2 regions of the Flavobacterium ginsengisoli genome follow, and region 2 is predicted to be linked to the other one. Evidence: riboswitches for the same ligand, from Rfam matches in the RefSeq annotation. Region 2 holds a riboswitch; the other holds the start of a gene.

Region 1 (3,174 bases), 2.2 Mb from region 2:
ACCAACATCTAAAGATGTTGGCAATTCATAGAAATCTTTTTTTTAATTTTATTTTGAATTGCCTCCAGATTTATCTGGAGGTTATAAATTTGCTCCCAAAAAGGGCTTTAGCCAAACAATCATAATCAAATGAAAAAAGAACTACACATTTTCTTCACCTGTTTAATGTTCTACACCAGAATTCCATGTCCAAAAAACATTACGCATCATCCAGATTATTTAAATAAAGCCACAAGATATTTCCCATTTATTGGATGGATTGTTGGCGGTATTTCTTTTTTAGCTTTTTATCTTTTTTCATTTTTTCTTTCTTCAGAAATTGCTGTCATACTAGCAATCATTACTTCTATTTTAACCACAGGCGCTTTTCACGAAGACGGTTTTGCAGATGTCTGTGATGGTTTTGGCGGAGGCTGGACTAAAGAAAAAATCTTAATGATAATGAAAGACAGTGCAATTGGAGCCTACGGAGCAATCGGATTGGTTTTGCTTTTTTTACTAAAATTTAAATTGCTTGCAGAATCCGTTTTACTTTTTGCAAATAATATTCTTCTCATTTTCCTTTTGTTTATTTCTGCTCATTCATTGAGTCGACTTGCCGCAATAAGCATTATTTTCACACACGAATATTCTCGTGACGATGCTTCGAGCAAAAGCAAACCAATTGCAAAACAATATACTTGGAAAGAAGTTTTTGGATCTTTCTTTTTTGGCTTAGTTCCGTTAATTGTATTTTCTTATTTCGATTTGAAATTTCTGCTTGCTATTATTCCTGTTTTCATAACGAGATATTTTCTAGCGCGCTATTTTCAGAAATGGATTGATGGTTATACTGGAGATTGCCTTGGCGCAACACAGCAAGTTTGCGAAGTTGTATTTTACTTAAGCATTTTATTTTTATGGAAATTTATCTAGTTCGTCATACCGAAACAGTTTGTGAAAAAGGAATTTGTTACGGACAATCAGATGTTGATATTGCAAAACCTTTTGAGGAAATTTTTAGCAGAATCATTTCAGAATTACCTTCAGAGGCGATTATCTTTTCTAGTCCATTAAAACGTTGTGTTATTTTAGCCAAGCACATTCAAGAAAATATCAAAACCATTTCGTATCAGGAAGACGAACGCTTAAAAGAAATGAATTTTGGTGATTGGGAATTGAAAAGCTGGAACGAAATTCCGTCAGAAGAGCTCAATCCTTGGATGGAAGATTTCGTGAATATCAAGGTTTCAAACGGAGAATCTTTTATTGAATTACATGAAAGAGTTGGCCATTTTTTGTCGGAAACACTTTCAAAAATAAATCAGCCAACTGTAATTGTTGCACATGCAGGAATCATCAGAAGCATTTTATGCCATCAGAGTTCGCTTCCATTAAAAGACGCCTTCAATAATAAAGTTGATTTCGGAGAAGTTATAAAAATCAGTTTTTAATGCTAATTATTTATAATTTTTCATGAAACCTAAAACAAATTTGAATAATCAATATTTTTAACTTTATCTTTGCGACAAATTAAGGTTGTGTTTTTAATTTAAAAAATACATTAAAAGGGAATCAAGTATAATTCTTGAGCTGTACCCGCAACTGTAAGCTAAGTTCAAAAAAACGAACGCTTGCTGTAAACTACAAACCACTGTCACGCCGCGCGCGATGGGAAGGTAAACAGCAAGACGCAAGCCAGGAGACCTGCCTTTATAACAAATATCAAACTCTCGGGAAAAAGAGTGAAGAAATTATGACTTTAAAAAGATTTTTTACTTTTTGTTTATTTGTTGTGTGCCAGATTATTTCGGCGCAGAACGATTCTATTACCAGTCTGAAAGAAGTTTTTGTTTCAGATAAGAATTTAAAAACCTATTCGGCTTCACAATCTGTTTTAAAACTGAATGATTCTATAATCAATAAAAACGAGGCGCTCCTAACCGATTTATTGAACTTTAATTCGACTTTATATTTTAAAGAATATGGACGAGGAATGCTTTCTACGGTTTCTTTTAGAGGAACAACTTCTTCGCAAACAGCTGTTATGTGGAACGGAATAAACATTAATTCTCAAATGAACGGAAGTACCGATTTTAATACTATTTCGGGCTCAGATTATAATTCAATAAGTGTAAAAGCAGGTGGTGGAAGTGTAATTTACGGAAGCGGCGCAGTTGGAGGTACTGTGCATTTAAACAACGATTTGTTGTTTTTTAATCGTTTTGAGAATAATTTAAGACTAGATTATGGCAGTTTTAATACAATTGGGATTAATTACAAAACTTCTATTTCAAATAAAAAATGGAGTACCCAAATTGGCTTTTCTAAAAACAGCTCAACAAACGATTATAAATACTTAGATCGCTATACATGGAGAGGTGAACAGCGATGGAACCAAAATGGGCAATACGATATTATTACGTTAAATGCCAATGTGGGTTATAAATTCAATCAAAATCATATTTTAAAACTGTACAGCCAGACTTCAAACACTGACCGCAATACTTCTTTGGTTACAGAATCTGAAACGAAAAGCAAATACATAAATGGTTTTAACCGAAATTTATTGGAATACGACGGAAATTTTGGAAAATTAAAGACTAATTTCAAAACCGCTTACATTTTCGAAAACTATCAATATTTTGCCGATAATTCTTTAAAAAATTATACATACGGAAAAACGGAGAACTTGATTACTAAGCTTGACGTCGATTATCATTTATTTAAAGAGACACATATAAACGGAATTGTAGATTACAGTCGAACAAATGGTTACGGAACTAGTTTTGGAAGCCATATTCGTGAAATCAGTTCTGTCGCTTTGTTGGTTAGACAAGATTTTGGCGCTAACTGGAAGAACGAACTTGGGGTTAGAAAAGAATTTACAGACAATTACAAATCTCCAGTTTTATTCAATTTAGGATCTTCTTATAAATTCAATAATTGGTACAATTTAAAACTGAATGTTTCTAGAAACTTTAGAATTCCAACTTACAATGATTTGTATTGGAATCCAGGAGGAAATCTAGACTTAAAACCCGAAAGTTCTTATCAGGGAGAAATTGGTAATGTTTTTACATTCAAAAACCTGACTTGGACGCAGAATTTTTATTATATGAAAATTACCGATATGCTGCAATGGGTTCCAGGCGCAAACGGTATTTGGACTCCTAAAAACCAAGATAAAGTAAA
Region 2 (3,174 bases):
TTTGTTGATTCCTTTTACCAAGTTTATTTTTACGCTTTTAAAGTCGCCAGTTAAAAATACTTCGGGTTCAATTACTTTGTCGTTTAAATATACTTTTACTTTATCGCCGTCTACAAAAGCTGCATCGCGATACATAATAGTTGATGTAACCGCTGTAGTGTTGAAATTGCCTAAAAATTGATTTCTTCTATAAAAAATGCCTTCAACATTAGCCTCTGGTTTGTATAGATTTTGATCTTTAAACAATTCGTCTGGATTAACTTGTAACGGTGCAGGTTTCTCAATAGGAGCAGGCGGGTTTTCTTTTGGCGCTGCTTCTTTAGGAGGAACAACTTCTTTTTTTGTGGCGTCTTTTGCCGGAATAGGCTTGAATTTATTATCGATTTCCTGTGCAAAACTGTGCAGTGAAAAAGAAATAAAGGCAATTATAAAAAATATTTTTTTCATCTTTTGTATATATTAATCTTGAAGGGTTGATGTAAAGATTAGATGCATCATAATCTTTTATATAAACATTTTATAGAACTAATTATTGCCCAATAAGATGTAATTTTTCTAAAAATTAACTTTATATTTTATAAAAACAAGTTTCTGCTGAAGCAGTTTTTAAATGCAATTTTGTGTTTTTAAAATTTTGATTATCAATGTTGTATCTTTATGTTTTAATCAAATGTAATAAGATATGATTAAGTTAAGTTTAGCCTTTCTTTTTTTTGTAGTTAGTGTTTTTTCTCAAGAAAATAAAACAGACTCAGATGTTAGAAAACAAATTGAAGATTATAATGCTTGCTTTTGTAGTGCCTTATTTGAAAACAATAAGGACATGATGCTAAAATTCTATACAGATCAATCTGTGTTAATGCCAGAACATAATAGGCAAAGAGTTGGAAAGAAAATGATTGCGGCGTTTTATGAACAATGGTTAGATCAGGCAAAAGTCAATTCTTTTCAAAAGACTATTTTAGAATTGCAGGATTTTGGAAATTATATTCTAGAAATTGGAAATTTTACTGAAAACCTGCACTTAAAAGACTTAAAACCGTACGCTTATTTAGGAAAATATATGGTTTTATGGAAAAAAACGTCTAAAAATAAAATGACTATCGCAAGCAGAAATTTGGGGTGCTAATAGTTATTTTGATGATAGATTTATTCCTGAAATTGATGACACAACAGTTCCTTTAACAAAAGAGTACACTTCGTCAGACAAATTGATTAATGAAGTAATAGAAAGAAACGGTTCTATTAAAAATTTGGTTCAGAATAGACTGGGAGCAGAGCATGCAAAAATGTTCACGCCAGATGCGATGTATTTAACGTACTATACGCCAATTCTTTCTGGAGAAAAAGATATTACAGCTTATTTTACAGAGCATGAAAAACCTGGAACTTTAAAAATTGAACAAATCTCCATTCAGACTTCGGGAGTTATTGTCACAAAAAAGGCCATTGTAGAATTTGGATTTTATAATGTCGATTGGCGTGACGGAACCAACCACGGAAACGTTAAAGGAAAAAGTATAAACGTCTGGAAAAGAAACGAAAAAGGAACGTTAATGCTTTTTAGACAAATGGTTAATCATGATTAAAAACTAAAAAACCGACTTCTAACTTGCAGACGCCATAGTTGAGTTATATCTTTGCGACTGATTTTGGTCTGTTTTTTCAATTCAGAAAAAGCAGTTAAAAGGGAATCAGGTGTAAATCCTGAACAGACCCGCTACTGTAAGTTCTATATAAGTCTTTAAACATTACTAATGCCATTGTACCGCTTTGCGGGGTGAGAAGGCCGTTTAAAGATAGAATAAGTCAGGAGACCTGCCACGATCACATAGTTTAAAACTTTCGTGGTATGAAGTTGATGACAAGATAATGACCTGCTATTTAGGATAGTTGGCCTATTTCTATGTTTTTGTAATTACTGCATCACGCAAAGTTTATTTAATAAAATCGTGATGTGTAATTTGAAGAAAACTTTATTTTCTGTTTTTGTAGTACTTGTTCCTTTTTTGCTTCATTCTCAAGCGGTGACTGATAGTTCGCGGGTTTTAAAAGAAGTTGTTTTAAAAGGAAAACCATATCAGGAAGTAATTCCTGTACAAAGCCTTTCGGGTGTTCTGCTCGAAAATCTCGCGACTCATAATGTCGCAGATGCTCTTCGTTATTTTGCCGGAACTCAAATTAAAGATTATGGAGGAGTCGGCGGACTTAAAACCGTTGATGTTCGAAACATGGGCACGCATCATGTTGGTGTTTTTTATGACGGAATTCAGCTTGGAAATGCTCAAAACGGTGTAACCGATTTAGGAAAGTATTCGCTTGACGACATGGAATCGTTGACGATGTACAATGGCCAGAAAAGTGAAATTTTTCAATCGGCTAAAGATTTTGCTTCTGCTTCTGCCATTTATTTACGAACCAAACGCCCATCTTTTTCGGGCAATAAAAAAACAAATCTATTGGTTCGTTACAAAACAATGTCTATAAATTATCACGATCCTTCTTTTAGATGGGAACAAAAGCTGAGCGATAAAGTCAGTATGAGTGTAAGCTCTGAATACATTAAGTCGAATGGACAATATAAATTTAGATACAAAAGAAAAAATCAAGACGGAAGCACTGCCTACGATACTACAGCAACGCGATGGAATAGCGATATTGAAGCTTTTAGGTTTGAATCTGGGCTTTTTGGGAAACTAAATAAAGGAGCTTGGGACGCGAAAGTGTATTATTACGATTCTGAAAGAGGCGCTCCAGGAGCTATTGTAGAAAATAAGTTTCGAGATGGTTTTCGTCAATTTGACAAGAATTTTTTCTCTCAGGCTTCCTTAGTTAAAGACGTTTCTGAAAAATATAAGTTTCAGCTAAAAGGAAAATTTGCTTACGATTACACGCATTATATTGCTAGAGACACAACCAATGTTTTAGGAGAAACCGTAACCGAAGGCGCACAATCTGATGATAGTTATTATCAGCAGGAAGCTTATTTTTCGGCTGTTAATATGTACAGCATTTTACCAACTTGGGATGTTTCGCTGTCGACCGATTTTCAATACAATAAATTAAATGCAACTAGAAGAGGTATTCAGACACAGTTTTCTTTTCCGCGAGCGTTATACCGCTTTAGTTTCTCTTGCCACTTCGTATCGATATGAAGGTTTTAAAGTTTTAGGA

What was found. Region 2 has a riboswitch for cobalamin ahead of P5P87_RS05970 (TonB-dependent receptor). Riboswitches for the same ligand answer to the same signal wherever they lie in the genome.
Region 1: another riboswitch for cobalamin. It lies ahead of P5P87_RS21605 (TonB-dependent receptor plug domain-containing protein); the one in region 2 lies ahead of P5P87_RS05970 (TonB-dependent receptor).

What each region holds. Positions count from the first base shown of each region.
Region 1 covers NZ_CP121110.1:4,557,146-4,560,319, reverse strand. Annotated here, with positions in the region: gene P5P87_RS21615 (adenosylcobinamide-GDP ribazoletransferase) at 130-915, shown strand; gene cobC (alpha-ribazole phosphatase) at 900-1,433, shown strand; cobalamin riboswitch at 1,499-1,708, shown strand; gene P5P87_RS21605 (TonB-dependent receptor plug domain-containing protein) at 1,736-3,174, shown strand, end outside.
Region 2 covers NZ_CP121110.1:1,307,713-1,310,886, reverse strand. Annotated here, with positions in the region: gene P5P87_RS05985 (hypothetical protein) at 1-447, opposite strand, end outside; gene P5P87_RS05980 (YybH family protein) at 683-1,129, shown strand; gene P5P87_RS05975 (DUF4440 domain-containing protein) at 1,212-1,589, shown strand; cobalamin riboswitch at 1,637-1,840, shown strand; gene P5P87_RS05970 (TonB-dependent receptor) at 1,965-3,155, shown strand; gene P5P87_RS05965 (TonB-dependent receptor domain-containing protein) at 3,067-3,174, shown strand, end outside.